2 regions of the Paenibacillus sp. S28 genome follow, and region 1 is predicted to be linked to the other one. Evidence: riboswitches for the same ligand, from Rfam matches in the RefSeq annotation. Region 1 holds a riboswitch; the other holds the start of a gene.
What was found. Region 1 has a riboswitch for ZMP and ZTP ahead of rpiB (ribose 5-phosphate isomerase B). Riboswitches for the same ligand answer to the same signal wherever they lie in the genome.
Positions count from the first base shown of each region.

Region 1 (8,742 bases):
ACATATGGTTTCCCTCTCCTTACTTGGTTCCGTACAGCCGGTCTCCGGCGTCTCCCAGTCCCGGAATGATATAACCGTGATCGTCCAGCTTCTCGTCCAGGGCCGCTACATAAATGTCCACGTCTGGATGAGCTTCCTGCACGGCTTTGACTCCTTCCGGCGCGGCGATCAGGTTCATCATCTTGATCTGGGTGCACCCCCGCTTCTTCAGGACGTCGATCGCGGCAATAGCCGATCCACCGGTCGCCAGCATCGGATCGATGACGATCAGCTCGCGCTCGGTCACGTCCGTCGGCAGCTTCGTGTAATACTCGACAGGCTGCAGCGTCTCCGGATCGCGGAACAGGCCGACATGTCCCACCTTGGCGGCGGGAATCAGCTTCAGCATGCCGTCGAGCATGCCGAGCCCGGCGCGCAGAATCGGAATCAGGCCGAGCATGCGGCCCGCCAAAACCTTGCCGTCCATCTCGGCGACGGGTGTCTGCACCTTCACCGACTCGAGCGGAACCTCGCGTGTAATTTCGTAAGCCATTAAGGAAGCAACCTCATCGACCAGTTCGCGAAAATCTTTCGTGTTCGTCCGCACATCGCGGATAAATGTCAGTTTGTGTTGAATCAAAGGGTGATCACAAATCACCAGTTTTCCCATGTTAGTCCCTCCGGTTAAATCGTAAGTCTAAGTGCTGTCATTGTCGGTTAGTTAGATGCCCATTCGCATACGATACATGCAAGTACACAAATCTTATTTATTATATCATTCCTGGAAATGATTTTGCACCCAAGAAAGATATGTTTATTCTGGCCCAAAGATCAGCCGGCTTAAACGTTAACCGAAAGACCGCGCAAGGGAACCGGCATGGCGATACTCCCCGTAAAGACCCGCCAATCTAACATCTGCCCATCGTACCTACCAGTCTTAAATCTAGCAGTTTATCTCCCTCTGAACTACTATATAAAAGCCACTCTAAGAGTGTGAAGGCACACAACCGCTATAGCGGCAGAATGGTTTATTGACCTATGCGGCTTCTGTGAACGTAATGAAAAACGTTTATCGGCGTATATATTCAAAAAGACAGACCGCGTTTAGCGGGAGTTTCTTTTTCGAGATCGGGATGGTTAGCCTCGAAACCTCGGAAAATCTCTATTTCTTATCTCTAAAAAAAAGGGACCGGAGAACATTCCCCAGTCCCTTATTTTCTCACAGACCTGTACTTCTCAAGATCTGTGTCCTATTAGTAGTTAAGTTCAGGATACAGCGGATATTGATCCGTCAGTTCCTTCACCATAGCCGCTGCTTTGGACAGCACGCCTTCGTCCTTAGGCGATTTCAGCGTCATGGCGATGATTTTGCCGATCGTCACCATAGCCGCTTCATCCATGCCGCGGGAAGTCGCAGCCGGCGTACCGATCCGGATTCCGCTCGTGACGAACGGGCTGGTCGGATCGAACGGAATGGCGTTTTTGTTGACGGTGATACCGACGGAGTCCAGCACCTTCTCGGCGTCTTTCCCTGTAATGTTTACGCTGCGGGTATCCACCAGCATCAGGTGGTTATCCGTGCCGCCGGATACGATGTTCAGGCCTTCGCTGATCAGCGTCTCAGCCAATACTTTGGCGTTCTTCACCACGTTTTCGGCATACGTTTTGAACGATGGGTCCAGCGCTTCGCCCAAGGCTACGGCTTTGGACGCGATAACGTGCATCAGCGGACCGCCTTGCGTGCCCGGGAAGACGGCCTTGTCGATGGCCGCAGCCCAAGGCTGCTTGCACAGAATCATACCGCCGCGTGGTCCGCGGAGCGTTTTGTGCGTTGTCGTCGTGACAAAATGGGCGTGAGGCACCGGGTTCGGATGAAGCCCGGCTGCAACCAGGCCCGCGATATGAGCCATGTCGACCATGAACAGCGCGCCCACGTCATTGGCGATCGAAGCGAGAGCTTCGAAATCAATCGTACGCGGATAGGCGCTCGCACCGGCGACGATCAGGCGCGGACGGTGCTTGAACGCAAGCTTGCGGACTTCGTCATAATCAATGAGGAACGTATCTTCCTGGACCCCGTAAGCGACGAAGTTGTACAGCAGACCGGAAGCGTTCACCGGGCTTCCGTGCGTCAGGTGTCCGCCATGGGCAAGATTCATCCCGAGCACGGTATCCCCGGGTTTCAGTGCTGCCAGGTATACGGCCATGTTGGCTTGGGCACCGGAGTGCGGCTGCACGTTGGCATGCTCGGCTCCGAACAGTTCTTTCGCACGGTCACGGGCAATATCTTCAACGATATCGACGCGCTCGCAGCCGCCGTAGTACCGCTTGCCCGGATATCCTTCGGCGTATTTGTTCGTGAGGACAGAGCCCATGGCTTCCATAACCGCTTCACTGACAATATTCTCCGATGCGATCAGCTCGATGTTTGCACGCTGACGCTTCAGTTCCAAATTCATGGCCTCGAGTACAGCCGGGTCCTTCTTACGCAATTGATCCATGTTAATAGTTCCTCCCTTATTGGAATTCAAAATAAAATGTTCACTTTTAATCATCCGCTCATGTTAATCGCAAAGATCTGAACTGCCGCCGTCACGGTCGGCTCTGCCGGCTTCTTCATCCAGACGGTACACCGCCCGTTCGCCGCCGATCAGCTTGGGCCGCGTGTAGGCCGCATTCACGCGCGCATGCCCCACATAGCGCAGGGTCGGGCGGAAAGGCACCGCCACACGCCGCAGATGCATGCCGATCATCGTCTCGCCGATGTCGATGCCCGCATGAGCTTCAATCGCTTCGGCCAGACAAGGCTCCTTCATGGAACGGTAAGCAGCGGCAGCCATAGAGCCGCCCGCTTTCGGAACAGGAACGGCGGCGACCTCGGTTAAGCGAAGGCGCTCCAGTACGGAACGCTCCATCACAAGCGCCCGGTTCAAATGCTCGCAGCACTGAAACACCGTGTCGAAGCCGAACTTGGCCCGGACCTCGCCGATCGCCTGCAGCAGCTCCTCAGCAACCCCGAGCGCCCCCGAAGTGCCGATGCGTTTCCCGGCCACTTCACTGGTGCTCGTTCCGACAACCAGTACCTTACCAGGGCCAAGCCCTGCGGCTTCCACCAGCTCATGAAGGATTTGGGATACCTGTTCTCCCAGCGAAACTTCCAATGGACTGCCTCCTGACATGCTTTCCATGAGAAAACCTCCCTAATTGTGCAGATACCGCTCTTCAATCGCTTTAATCTTGTTCACGCGCCCGACATGACGCTCGCCGCCGCTGAACTCCGTGCCCAGCCAAGCCTTGACGATTTCCTGGGCCAGACCTGGACCGATGACGCGTTCGCCCATCGCCAGCACGTTGGAATCGTTATGCTCCCTGGTGGCAATCGCCGAGAACACATCGTGGACCAAGGCGCACCGGATGCCCGGAACCTTGTTCGCCGCGATGCTCATGCCGATGCCTGTTCCACAGATCAGGATTCCCCGGTCGGCCTCGCCTTTGGTAACCAGATCGCACACAGGGAGAGCATAGTCGGGATAGTCCACGGAATCCGTGCATCCGCATCCCACATCCGCAACTTGATGCCCCATCCCTTCGATCACGGCAATGATGTCTTCTTTCAAACGTATACCCGCATGATCTGTTCCAACAGCAATTTTCATCTTTCGAAAAACCTCCTAAAATTTCGCGCAATACAGAGAAACGAATCTAGCGCTCCCCGGTATTCCCGTGACTTCTTGTACCATTATAACTCATTTGCAGCCACTAGACGAAAAAAAGAGCAGTCCGCGGATCATTCCGCAGAATTGCTCTTTTGCCCAGGCGACCGGCCGTATATTCCGGTGCTCCATCGTGGTTGGATCCACATTGTCGCCAGTTACACCGGAACCGATGTTTTTCACCTTCATCATAAAGCATGACGCGATGAAAATCAATCTGCAAATTTACTCCATTTTTTCAGGCTTAGGCTCCCGCCCAAGTGCCAATTTAAGCTTCTTTCTTAAGCAGAATTGCTCTTTTGCCCAGGCGACCGGCCGTATATTCCGGTGCTCCATCGTGGTTGGATCCACATTGTCGCCAGTTACACCGGAACCGATGTTTTTCAACTTCATCATAAAGCATGACGCGATGAAAATCAATCTGCAAATTTACTCCATTTTTTCAGGCTTAGGCTCCCGCCCAAGTGCCAATTTAAGCTTCTTTCTTAAAATGTACGGAACGCCTCCAGCTTATCCAGCAGCCGCTCGATGGCGGCGCGGATTTCTGCGGCGGTTACATCGTAATCGTCGCGGGACCCGCCGAACGGGTCCGAAATATCAAAGCTCGGGATCCGCTGCTGGATCTCGATCAGCCGCTCCCGTTCCTCGTCCTCCAGCTGCTGCCCGAGCGCCCGCTTCATTTCCCAAGTGGCGTACAGGCTATCGAGCTCCTGCAGGTCCTTGATCACGTTCTCGTCATCTTCGGTGTATTCCTTCAGGGTATAAATTTTGTCAGCCGCGAGCGGAAAGCTCCGGATCACATGCTGCTTATGCCCCTGGGTCAGTGTCAAAATCAAATCCGCCCAATTCACCGTGTCGGCCCTGAGCGGCTTGGCGGTCAAATGCTCATCGATCTCGTGGTCCCGCAGCACCGCTTCCGCATGACGTGAGATCGGTGTCCCTTCAAGGGCGGCCACGCCGGCCGAACGGACTTCGAGCGGAACGCTGCGCTCCTTGGCCAGCTTGCGAAGCAGAGCTTCGGCCATCGGGCTGCGGCACGTGTTTCCCGTACAGACAAACAAAATATGCTTCACGTCTCTAGCACCTCCCGAAGTGTCTTTGCCGATATTGTATCAAAAGATAAAGGCGAGGCCAAATGCCAGCAAAATCGCGCCGCCAAGGGCCTCCCCGTATTCGCCGAGATTCCGGCTTACCCTCCTGCCGAGCAGGAGTCCAAGCACGGCCATCGCGCCCCCGCAGATCCCGAAAGCCATCACGGTCAGAATCCGGTTGCTCTCAAACATCCCCAGGGATACGCCTACCGAAAAGGAGTCAATGCTGACGCTGAGCGAGAACAGAAGCATCCCCAGCAAGGAGCGGTGATCCACCATTCGCGTTTCGCTTGTTTTGAAGGAATTCAGGACCATGTGTCCGCCCAGCAGCACAAGCAGCCCGCCGGCAACCAGGGCGGCAACTTGTCCGAGCAGCGAACTGACGTAATATCCCATAAACATGCCCAGCAGCGGCATCAACACGTGGAAAAGGCCGATCAGCAAGCTGATCTTGAGAATATGCAGCAGCCGGATTCCTTTCATGCCGATTCCTACGCCCAGAGAGAACGCATCCAGTCCTAATGCGACGGCCATTATCATGATTGTCATCAGCTGCCCTAAACCGGCAGAAGTCTCCAACATCCCTATTCCCCCATGTCCGTTAGGTTCTTGTACAACCATATGCGGACAAGAGGTAAATGATGTCTCTTAAAAGGTGCGGCGAGAGGTCACAAGCGCACAACCCGCTGGCCGGCGGCCTTGCGGAGCCGGTTCATGATGGCAGCGCCCAGACCCTCTTCCGGGCAGGCTTCCGATAAAATAAACGTCACGCCTTCTTCATCCATGCGGCGAAGAGCGGCGTACAGCCGGTGGGCGGCCGCTTCCAGTCCGGCAAGACTGCCGAGGGACTGCACGCAATCCGCGGCGTAGCGGCCGATGTGCTCCTCAAAAGCCATCACGCCTGTTCTCTCCCCGCGTCCCGCCGCTGCCTTCAGCTGCTCATTGATCCAGCCGGATACCTGCTCCGGCGTGCCGCCCTGCACAATGGTGAGCGCACCCTTGGGAGCGTAGTGCGTATATTTCATGCCGGGCGATTTCGGAGCGACAATCTCCTCTTCATCCGGAGAGCGTTCGATTCCCGGATCGGTCGTCACCGCCGTCCCGGAAGCGGCGGCTAGCTGCTCGCTCGTAATGCCGCCGGGCCGGAGAACGGTGACGCTGCCGTCTTCCTGGACCTGCACGACGGTGGATTCAAGGCCGACCCCAGTCGGCCCTCCGTCCAGAATACCGTCGATCAGCCCGCTCAAATCTTCCTCGACATGGCCCGCGAGCGTCGGGCTCGGTCGTCCCGAGCGGTTGGCGCTCGGCGCCGCCACCGGACAGCCGGACTCACCGATCAGCTTCAGTGCGATCGGATGGTCCGGCATCCGGATACCGACCGTCGTCAGCCCCGCCGTTACCCGCGGGGACAGCACGCCCGGCCGAAGCGGCAGCACCAGCGTCAGCGGACCGGGCCAAAAGGCCGCCATCAGCCGCCGCGCCGTATCGCTGACCTCCGTCACGAGCCCATCCAATTGGCTTGCATCCGCAATGTGGACGATGAGCGGATTGTCGGACGGCCGGCCCTTGGCCTTGAAAATCGCCTCGACAGCCTCCGTATTCCGGGCATCCGCCCCAAGGCCGTAGACGGTTTCTGTCGGAAAAGCAACGGTACCGCCATCCCGTAGAATGGCGGCTGCCCGGCCGATCGACCGCTCTGCACGGGACACCGCTTCCCTCTCCGCTTCTGCGGCAGCGGTGCTGCGTCCCATCAATACAGTCACATCCCATACCGGTGTGGCATGGCTCTTATTTACATCATGGGCGGAAAGAGCGTTCCCTCCATCCTGCCCTTGGTTCAAACCTTTCATCGCTGTTCATTCCTGTCATCGAAATTGGTATGTTTTATTATAGCACATCTGCAAAATCTCCATGACGCATGCTCCTGGACAGGATGGCCGTAGTTCCTAAGCGAACAGCCCCGTCAGCCAGGACCACAGCCCGGAGAGCATGTCTACCAGGAAGAAGCGAACTTCCGGCTGGGAAGCATCAGCAGCTGCTTTCCCGGAAGCTTGAGCGGCTGCAGTATCCGTCACCTTGGCCGATGCAGTGGTCACGGCACCCTTAGCGTCACCCTTGGCATCCGCAGACTGAGCCTTGGTATCTGCGGGCTGAGCCGCCGCATCCCCGCTGGCCGCATCGATGAAGCAGAGCGGAGGGAACAGCACGCACCACCAATTTTGACCGTTGCCTGCCCCCAGCGTGATCCGGAGCGCTTCGTAGTTCCCGGCCGGATAGACCGTACCGCCGTACAGTTTGGTCGGGAACGGCACGATGCCCAGTTCAACATTGTAATCGTAATGAATACCTCTCTTCTCCAGCTCACGGCCCACCAGATCGTTCAGTTCCGGCAAATGCTCCCGGATCGTCGTTCTCGCCTGATCCAGGCTTTGCGGGTCCTCAAGCTCCTGTACCCAGCCGTTCATCTCCGCTACCACGGCATCACGAATCTCGCGTTTGACCAGCTGGTCATCCGGATTATCGGAATTGGCCAGGATGCGCAGGCGGATGGATTCCTGCGGAATCGGCCCGCCGGCCACGGCCGCGTCGGTCTTTTGGCTCTCCCACATCATGGCGATCATAAACAAAATACAAAAAATAATGGCGGTATCCTTCACCAAGTCGCGCAGCCAGTCTTGTCCTCTATATTTCCCCTGCTTCATCGTCTTTTCCATTTTCCCCGGGCCCCTCTCTATCAGAACAAATCTATGATAGTTCTCAGTATGTCCGGGAATGGTAGAGTCTAAACCTAGCAATCTATTTAGATTGAATTAAAGAAATCACACCTTTGACACGGATATTCCCCTTGGAAACAAGGAATGAAAAGAAAAACTCGAATTCATCTTATCTAGTATTTTCTACGAGCTTCTTACCCACAAAAAAAGACCGCCTTCCCAAGCCCGAGGACTTGTCGAAAACGGTCGTTTCTTGTAAATCATCAGCTTCACATGCCGGCTTTCGCCTGTCCGCCTTGAGCAGCAGTCCCCTTAGCCGGGGTCAGCATCTCGTCGTCCACTTCCTCCCCATGAACGCGCACGCTCATGACGATTCCGATGCTTGCCATATTGATCAGCAGCGAGGTTCCGCCGTAACTGATAAACGGCAGCGTAATCCCGGTCAGCGGCATCAGGCCGATAAAGGCACCGATATTTTCGAAGATCTGATAGAGCATCATTGCGATAATGCCCACGATCAGAATTGGCCCTGCCCGGTCCCGGCACTCGAGACAGATCAGAATCATCCGGTGGATCAGGATAAAATACAGCAGCAGCACAACCGATGAACCGACAAAGCCGAACTCCTCGGCGATTTCCACGAAAATAGAGTCCGAATAAGTATACGGCACGCGCCCGGATTGAACCGAGGACCCTTTCATATACCCTTCACCCATCATGCCGCCGGAGGCGATCGCCAGCTTGGCGTTTTTCGTATGGTAGGACGCCTTGGCCGTCGCCTTATCCGGCACCAGCCACGGGTCGAGCCGCTCGGTCCAGTGCTCCCGTTTGATGTCTTTCATAAACTTCTCGATATTGTCGTGAAAATGAATATACGAAAGAATACCCCCGACGGCGACAGCCGCCAAAATCACCAGCGCAATCAGCGCATGCCAAAACTTGATGTTGCCGATCCAGAGCAGTCCGAGCAAAATCAGAACGTAGCTGAGCGCGTTCCCGAGGTCATTCTGGATCATAACGAGCGCAAACGGCACGAACGTCAGCAGTCCGATCGGGACCACGTCATGCCAGAACGAGAGCCTCGATTTATTTTTGCGCATAATGATATATGTCAGAAAAATAATCAGGATGAGCTTGAACAACTCCGCAGGCTGCAAACTGAAGCTTCCCATCTTGATCCAGCCCTGGGCGCCGTTGACGTCGGTCCCGATGAAGTTAACCGCCACGAGCAGGGCCAACCCGAAC
Region 1 covers NZ_JACVTM010000021.1:40,210-48,951, reverse strand. The annotation lists gene wecB (non-hydrolyzing UDP-N-acetylglucosamine 2-epimerase) at 1-4, opposite strand, end outside; gene upp (uracil phosphoribosyltransferase) at 20-649, opposite strand; gene glyA (serine hydroxymethyltransferase) at 1,233-2,480, opposite strand; gene IAE55_RS30160 (TIGR01440 family protein) at 2,544-3,158, opposite strand; gene rpiB (ribose 5-phosphate isomerase B) at 3,180-3,635, opposite strand; ZMP/ZTP riboswitch at 3,783-3,864, opposite strand; ZMP/ZTP riboswitch at 3,987-4,068, opposite strand; gene IAE55_RS30150 (low molecular weight protein arginine phosphatase) at 4,178-4,765, opposite strand; gene IAE55_RS30145 (manganese efflux pump MntP) at 4,805-5,365, opposite strand; gene IAE55_RS30140 (L-threonylcarbamoyladenylate synthase) at 5,452-6,534, opposite strand; gene spoIIR (stage II sporulation protein R) at 6,730-7,452, opposite strand; gene IAE55_RS30130 (FtsW/RodA/SpoVE family cell cycle protein) at 7,767-8,742, opposite strand, start outside.

Region 2 (8,742 bases), on a different contig from region 1:
CTTGTGGTTCGATATGGAATTCTCTACTGGCTGTTTTTTGGAGCCAACCGGGTTCTGGCCGGCTCCCTTGACACCGTTCCGCCGATCCTTCGCATGATCCTGGGACTTATTGTGTTTGCCATGAATACCATCTTCTTTATTCATGTCGTCATCTGCGTATTCAAGAAGGAGCCGCAGCTGTTCTATGAAAAATGGAGCAAAACCCGGCATGTTATCCTATGGCAGCCGGCCGCAGCACCCGAACCGGAGAAAAAGGAGTAGTTCCCCTTAGAAAAACGTACTTCTCAAGAACATATCACGCTTGTCCTTCAAGACTTGGGGAGTTTCGTTTCCGCTGTCCGGATGACGGAATCGATCTGCTTCTCCCATTGGTAAATTTGATTGAGGGAGGCGCTGATTTTACCAAGCTCCTTATACATCACGGTCAGCTCAGCCGTGGCTGTGATCGCGTTCCCGAGCTTGACTGCCGCTTTATACCGCTTGTCCGACGCGCTCCGGGTGCTGTTCGCTGCCGTAATCTTCTTATTCTCGGCAGTCACCTGCTTCTTTAACGTTTGGACCTGCGCCAACGTATCCTTCACCGCCTTGGCTTTGGCCGAAGCTTCCTTCTTGGCGGCAGCGAGCGCATCCTTACGGCTCTTGATTTCAGCACGGGCAGCACTGGCCGAGGCCTTGATCTGGTTGCGCTTCAGATCGTACTGAAGCGCGGCCTTCTGGTCCTTACGTTTTCTCGCATCCGCCGCCTTCTTCCCAAGGTCTGTATATTCATTAAGCAGCGGCTGATATTTCTTCTGGGCCTGATCGGCTTCGGATTTCAGCTTGTCGATCTTAGCTTTGTCGATCCCCTGCACCTTCGCATTGACAGACTTTAACCGGTCATCATTCTGTTTCCGGAGCACTTGAATCTGCTGCTTCTTCAGCTTGTTGGCCTCTTCCAGCGCCTTATAGCTGTCATGAAGCACACCAATACTCTGCAAAGCGGCGTCCCAAGCACTGTCCGATGCCGCGTCCGCCTTAGCCGGACCCAGCATGAACAACGCGACCGTACAGCATAAAACCGTCACCAAGCTGTTTTTCCATAAAACTTTTACATACGTCATCTTCATCTCTCCCCCAAATCATCAAAATTCATAATGAATGGACAAAAAAAGCACCCCGCAAGTAAGGCATGACGCCTTTCCTGCAGGGTGCTTCTCCCGCTTCCATTAACTATGTTGAACTCAATATATCGTTATTTCTCTCGATTGTCAATAAATTCCCAGAACATTCGTTCCTCTTTTTTTGGGACGAATACGGTTGCCGTGATTACTGACCGACCATCCCGCCGTCTACAGTGTACAGGGAACCCGTAACGAATGAAGCTTCATCGGAGAGGAGGAAGTTCATTACCGCCGCTACTTCCTGCGGCTCGCCGTAACGGCCCATCGGTGTTGCCGATTCATTGGCGGCTTTGTACGCTTCCGCATTGCCGGAGTTCGCTTCGATCTGCCGCATCATCCGGGTGTTAATCGTTCCAGGCAGAACCGCGTTAACCCGGATGCCCAGCGAAGCCAGCTCGTTGGCAGCAACGCGCGTCAAGCCGATCACGGCATGCTTGGACATAATGTATGGGGCCACTCCTGGCGCACCCATCAGGCCTGCAAGCGAAGATGTGTTCAAGATTGCGCCGGAATTCTGCTTTTTCATAACTGGAATAACATAATGCAATCCCAGGAACACCCCGCGGACGTTGACGTTATACACCAGATCAAGCGCTTCCACGGATTGCTCTTCGATCAGCCCGGTAGGACCCTCAATCCCTGCATTGTTCGCAAAGTAATCGATGGTGCCGAATTTTTCAACAGCACGGTTCACATAGTTCTGCACGTCCTGCTCTTTGGATACGTCGGCAGCGACCGCCAGTGAATTGGTATCGTTCAGGCCAAGCTCCTCAACGACGCTCTTGACCGCATCTTCCTTCAAATCGACCAGAACGAGGTTCAGCTTGCGCTCGGCCAAACGCCGTGCCAGCTCTTTCCCGATTCCGCCGGCCGCGCCGGTAATGACTGCAGTTTTCGTTTGTGTCTGACTCATGACTGAATCGCTTCCTTTTCAACAAAGTTTATAAAATGATTTATGGGCTTTATAGCTCATGTCTGCTACATGTATAGGTTACACCCTTATTAATTGTTCACACAATAATCATATTTCAAAATAACGTCATCTATCCAACAGATTGCCGCCGTATGTCACAGAACCATGACAATCTTGAACATTTACCTTCTTTTTGTTGATGATTATCTTCGTTTTGGCGGCAGCCCAACTTGCGTTATAATAGGAGAAACGACAAGCTGGAGGCAGATTGCATTTGACAGACGAACAAGTTCTTGACCGCAGAGCCAGAAGAACCCGGCAGGCGCTCAAATCCGCACTCGTTTCCTTAATTCTCGATAAAGGCTTCGATTCGGTGACTATTATGGACATCGCAGCCCGCGCAGACTATAACCGGGGCACCTTTTACAAGCATTTCGTCAGCAAGGAAGACCTGCTCAAGGAAATCCACGACGAGTTTCTGCAGGGCATCGCCGAACTGCTCGTCAAGCCGTATGAGGGCCTTGAGCGAATTGAAGCCTCGATGACCTACCCCTCGGGACTGCGCTTGTTTGAGCATATCGAACAGCATAAAGATGTGTTCCTGGCCTTATCGCGAGTCGAACGCGGAAAGCTGGCGATGGACATGTACGACAGGCTCAGGGAGTCGATGCGGAAGGACATGCATATCGAAATGGAACCGACCGAGCCGCCGATCGACTACGAAATCATGCTGAGCTACCGGATGTCGGCCACGGTGGGGGTCATTATGCACTGGGCAGAGGTTGATTTTAAATACACGGCGTCTTATATGGCGCAGCAGCTGATGGTGCTGGTTGAGACAAAAATGGATTACATCGTGTTTAAAAGAAACGGCGGCACATAAGCATCATTCTCAAAACTCCCCATTGTGCCCGTAAGCACAATAAGGTATCATTCTACATAGATGGACTGTGTGCGACTGGCGGAAACATGGGATGAACCATGAGGGAGCACATGGATATAAACAGCCGTACGCCTGGGCAGAGGTAAGGGGAATTTCCCCTTGCCTCTTTATGTTTTCTGGACCTTACCATGATTTAAAGGAGATGTAGACAATGACAGAACAAACGCTGATTTTGGACGGAGCGCGCGTGGCGCAGGACATTAAGGACGGCTTGGCTAGCAGGGTGAAAAGGCTGTCCGAGCAGGGGATTACCCCCTGCCTGGCGACCATTTTGGTAGGCGACGACCCGGCATCGGCCACATACGTGCGCATGAAAGGCAATGCCTGCAGACGGCTCGGGATGGAATCGTTAAAAATCACACTGGATGCGGGGACGACGACCGAGGAGCTTATCCGGGAAATCCAAAAGCTTAACGCCGACCCGAACGTTCACGGAATTCTGCTGCAGCATCCGGTTCCCCATCAGATTGATGAAAGAGCCGCATTCGACGCGATCGCCATTGAAAAAGACGTCGACGGCGTCACCACGCTGGGATTTGCGCAGAATGCTTTCGGCTTTGCCGCATATCCTTCCTGTACCCCGGCGGCCATCATCGCTATCCTGGATTACTACCGGATTCCTGTAGAAGGCAAGCACGCTGTTGTTGTCGGCCGCAGCCCGATTCTCGGCAAGCCCGTCTCGCTGATGCTGCTGAACCGCAATGCCACGGTCACGATCTGCCATTCGAGAACGAAAGGCCTTGGTGATATCGTGTCCCAGGCAGAAATCGTTGTTGCCGCAGTAGGGAAACCGAAATTCATTCAGGGAGACTGGATTCAGGACGGCGCCGTCATTCTAGACGCAGGCTACAATGAAGGCAATGTCGGGGACGTTGATTATGAGGCATGTCTGGAAAAAGCGAGCGCCATTACACCCGTCCCTGCGGGCGTCGGACCGGTAACCATCGCCATGCTGCTGAAGCACACGGTGGATGCGGCGGAAAAACAACTGAGATAAACCAGCCATCGGTATGGCCAGGTTTTCCTGAGGTCACTTAAAGAAGCCGTGTATCGGCAGCACAAATACGCCGGGTAACGGCTTCATAAATGGTAAGAGGGCATTCCGCCGAACATCATTCGGTGAAATGCCCTTTTTTTCTGCCCAAGATGTAATGTTCTTGAGTCGGCTGGTAACCGATTCACATAAATCCGTCCGTCACAAATGGCGGCCTATTCGTACCGCAGCGCCTCGATCGGATCCAGCTTCGCGGCCTGTCGTGCCGGGAATACGCCGAATACGATGCCGATGCAGGCCGAGAACCCGACTGCAAGCAGCACGGAGTTCATCGACACCGCGGTGGTCACGTCCATCAGCTTGCCGACGAACTTGGAGCCGCCGAAGCCAAGGATGACGCCGATCACACCGCCCAGGATAGCCAAGGTGACCGATTCAAACAGAAACTGCGATAGAATCGTCCCTTCCTTGGCCCCGATCGCCTTCCGGATACCGATCTCCCGCGTTCGTTCCGTAACGGACACCAGCATGATGTTCATGATGCCGATTCCGCCGACCAGCAAGGATATCGCCGCCACGCCGCCAAGAAACAGGGTCAGCGTTTTGGTGACACTTTCGGCGGAGGACATGACATCCTCCTGGCTTTGAACCCTGAAATCATCGTCGGCCCCGCCAAGTTTATGGCTTTGACGCATCGTATACTGGATCAGCGCCATGGTGCTGTTGATCACGTCGGTAGATTTGGCTTCGACCAAAATTTGCCGGACACTGCTCCGGGAGCTCCCGGTCTGAAACCGGGACTGAATCGTCGTGATCGGCGCGATGACGGTGTCGTCCTGGTCAACCGTACCCGAAGAACCCTTCGCTTTGAGCACACCGATGACCCGAAACGGGATGTTGTTGATTTTGATCATGCTGCCGACCGCATCGAAGCCCGCTTCACCAAATAGCGTTTCCGCCGTCGTTGCGCCAAGGACCACGACCTTGGCCCGGTCATTGACTTCATCCTCCGTAAAGAAACGACCGATGTCCGTCTCCCACGATTTGATGTCGGCATAGCCCGGCGTCGAGCCGATGATCGTGGCGGAGGCCGTGTTCGATCCGTTCAGCAGCCGCGCGCTCACCTGCGAGACCGGCGCGACGTACTTCACGGTATCGATTTTGGAGATCGGGTCAGCGTCCGAAATGTTCAGCGTGCCCGTGCTTCCGCCTTGGTTGCCTCCTTCCGCTGTGCCGGTTGACGACCCCGAGCCTGCGGTAACCGTGATCAGATTGGAACCCAGGCTCTGGATTTGGCTCGTCACCTGCTTGCTCGTTCCCTGACCGATGGAAATCATGGCAATGACGGTCGCCACGCCGATGATGATTCCAAGCATCGTCAGGAAGGAGCGCAGCATGTTGGACCGTAAGCTTCGGATTGATATGCGCAGCAGTTCCCCCACATTCATACCCGCTCACGCTCCGTATTCAGCCGGTCCGTCTCGATCAGGCCATCGCGAAACCAAATAACCCGTTTCGTATGGGCGGCGATGTCCGGTTCGTGGGTGACGATGACGATCGTATGCCCCTTTTCGTTCAGTCTCCGGAATATGCCCATGATTTCCTCGGATGATGCCGTATCCAGGTTGCCCGTCGGCTCGTCCGCCAAAATAATGGCGGGGTCGTTGCTCAAGGCGCGAGCAATAGCCACCCGCTGCTGCTGTCCCCCGGAGAGCTCATTCGGCTTGTGGTGCATCCGGGTTTTCAGGCCGACCAGCTCAAGGCAGTACTCGGCCTTCTCCCGCCGCTCCTTTTTGTTTTTGCCCGCATACAGCATCGGAAGCTCGACGTTTTCAATGGCAGAGGTTCGCTTGAGCAGGTTAAAGTTTTGAAAGACAAAACCGATCTTGCGGTTGCGCACCTCCGACAGCTGCTTGGCCGATGCTGAGCCGATGTCGATGCCATCCAGCATGTACTTGCCGGAAGTCGGTTTATCCAGACAGCCGATCACATTCATCATGGTCGATTTTCCTGAACCAGACGGTCCCATAATGGAGACAAACTCGCGCTCATCGATTTGAAGGGTGACGCCCTTCAGCGCCTGGACCTCATTCTCGCCCGAAGCATAGACCTTCTTTACTTGATCAAAGGTGATCACTGTCCGCCACCTCCCATTCCGCCGCTGCGTGCACCGCCCTCGCCGGTTCCTCCAGTACTTCCGGTCCTGCCGCTACGGTTGAACTGCCGCATCTCGCCGCCTCCGTTCATGCCTCCGAAGCCGCCCATACCGCCCATGCCGCCAAAGCCGCCCATGGTTCCCTGGCTCGTTCCGGTGCTCGTCTTTGTCGTCGTCATCGTAATAGTTACCTTGTCGCCCTCGGACAATCCGGTCAGCACTTCGGAATTCGCCCCGTCATCAAGGCCGGTCGTAATTTCCACCTGCTCCTCTTTGCCGCCTTTGTCGACCATGACGATTTTCCGTCCGCCAAACGACTTGATCGCCGCATCAGGAACTTTCAATACATCCTTCTTACCGTCGGTAATAATGGCAATCGTCGCGCTGATACCCGGAATCAGCTTGTCTGCGTTATCTTGGCCCGCCGTGATTTCAATGCCGACCGGGAACGTCACGACGCCGCTGGTCTGCGCTTCCCCGAGCACCGCCTTGGACACGACTTTGCCTTTCAGCGTTACGCCCGTGAGCGCGTCAAATGTTATATTTACGTCCTGGCCGACCTTCACATCGGTGATATCGGTATCGTCGATGGAGGCCGAAATCCGGAAGCTTCCGCCGGTTGAGTACATGGAGATGGCCGAAGCAGCGTCGCCGGCAACCGTCTCCCCAACCTTGGCGTTCACGGCGGAAATGATCCCGTCATACGGCGCATAAATTTTGGCCCCGGCAGCGTTGGCCTTGGCGTCGTTCAAGGCAGCGAGTGCCATGGCCACGTCGGCTTTGGCACTGGCCACGTCGCTTTCAGCCGGCCCTTCCTGCAGCTTGGCCAGCTGCGAAACCGCCTGATCATAGGCGCGGGACACGCTATCCACCTGTGATTCGGCATTGGTAACCGCTTCTTTTAGCTGATCCAGATTACTCTGCTGCGATACCGCTTGTTTATAAGCGTTCTGGGCATTATCCGCCGCGACTTGAGCGAATAAAATCTGGGACGGGTCCGTCCCCTTCTTCGCTTCGTCCAGCTTGGCCTGCGTGCTGATGACGGCAGCCTTGGCCTTGTCCACCTGTGCCTGCAGGTACGATGCATTGGCCGCCTTTTTCGCGTTCGTAAGCGCCGTCTTGGCGTTTTCCAGGTCGGACTGCGCCTTGGACACCTGGGCTTTTTGTTCGCTTAGGGTAGCCGAGTCCGTCCCAGCCTGGATGCTGTCCAGCTTCGCCACTGCACTGTCATACTTCGCCTGGGCTGACAGCAGCTCGTTTTGCAGCGCCGTTGCATCCATCGCTGCAAGCAGCTGCCCCTTTTTCACCGCTTCCCCGACGCTTACGTTGACATTGGTCACTTTGGAGTTTCCGCTGAAGCTCAGGTTCACCGATTCGGGTGCTTCCACATTGCCGGAGGACGTTACCGTTTTGGACAAGTCACCCCTCTCGACGGCATATGTAATGGTCGCCGTTTCCGTTTTCGTCGCGCTGGCGTTTTTTTGATAAAAATAAGTCCCCCCCGCGCCGATCACAATGACGCATCCGCAAATGATCAGCACGCTTTTTACCGCTTTGTTCATGTCCATTCTCCCTTCCTTCATATGACAAACACGATATCAGCCGAAACTTAAAAAAACCTAAACTCGGGTAGGCATGCAAAAAAGTTTTTCGGAAAAGACGGGAAGCCCCGATAAGCTTGCATCAATGAAATGGATAGAGATACACTGGTAGACAGACATTCTTTTCTCGGCAGGAATGCCATTTCACATACGATGGAGGAACTTGAATCATGGATCATTTTGAACAAATGCTGGAGAGATACGCCGAACTGGTAATCAAGGTCGGGGTGAACATTCAGCCCGGTCAGGTGCTGCTCGTGCAATCCCCGCTGGAAACCGTAGACTTCACGCGGCAGATCGTGTCCAAAGCCTATGAGGCGGGCGCCAAATACGTTCAGGTCGATTGGGACGACGAGAAGGTGACCCGCATCCGGTATGAACAAGCGCCTGACGATTCGTTCGCTTATTATCCGAAGTGGCAGGCCGACATGATGGAGCAGCTCGCCGAAGGCGGCGGCGCGGTACTGCACATCAAGGTGCCCGACCCTGAGCTGTTCCGCGGCATCGATTCCGTCAAAGTATCGACGGCCGTGAAAGCGGCGGCGGTGGCCCGCGAGAAGTATCAGGCCTACGTGCGCAGCAACAAGGTCAGCTGGTCGCTGATCAAGGCGCCGACCCGTGCCTGGGCGAACAAGGTTTATGCCGATTTGCCGGAGGAAGAACGCGTCCCGGCTATGTGGGAAGCCGTATTCCGCATGAACCGCGTCGACAGCGGGGATCCGGTCGAGGCCTGGCGGGAACATATCGCCGAGCTGAAAAAACGGCAGCAGTACATGAACGACAAGCGGTATAAGAGCCTGCACTACCGTGCGCCAGGCACCGACCTGCGGGTCGAGATGCCTGAGGGGCATTTGTGGCTCGGCGGCGGGGATCTGAAAGAGGACGGCGTGTATTTTGTGGCGAACATGCCGACGGAGGAAATCTACACGATGCCGCTGCGGACCGGAGTCAACGGCACGGTGTCCAGCACGCTTCC
Region 2 covers NZ_JACVTM010000006.1:387,344-396,085, reverse strand. The annotation lists gene IAE55_RS17555 (VanZ family protein) at 1-261, shown strand, start outside; gene IAE55_RS17550 (hypothetical protein) at 309-1,100, opposite strand; gene IAE55_RS17545 (SDR family NAD(P)-dependent oxidoreductase) at 1,306-2,073, opposite strand; gene IAE55_RS17540 (TetR/AcrR family transcriptional regulator) at 2,348-2,956, shown strand; ZMP/ZTP riboswitch at 3,018-3,101, shown strand; gene IAE55_RS17535 (bifunctional 5,10-methylenetetrahydrofolate dehydrogenase/5,10-methenyltetrahydrofolate cyclohydrolase) at 3,168-4,013, shown strand; gene IAE55_RS17530 (ABC transporter permease) at 4,226-5,458, opposite strand; gene IAE55_RS17525 (ABC transporter ATP-binding protein) at 5,455-6,147, opposite strand; gene IAE55_RS17520 (efflux RND transporter periplasmic adaptor subunit) at 6,144-7,727, opposite strand; gene IAE55_RS17515 (aminopeptidase) at 7,937-8,742, shown strand, end outside.
Region 2: another riboswitch for ZMP and ZTP. It lies ahead of IAE55_RS17535 (bifunctional 5,10-methylenetetrahydrofolate dehydrogenase/5,10-methenyltetrahydrofolate cyclohydrolase); the one in region 1 lies ahead of rpiB (ribose 5-phosphate isomerase B).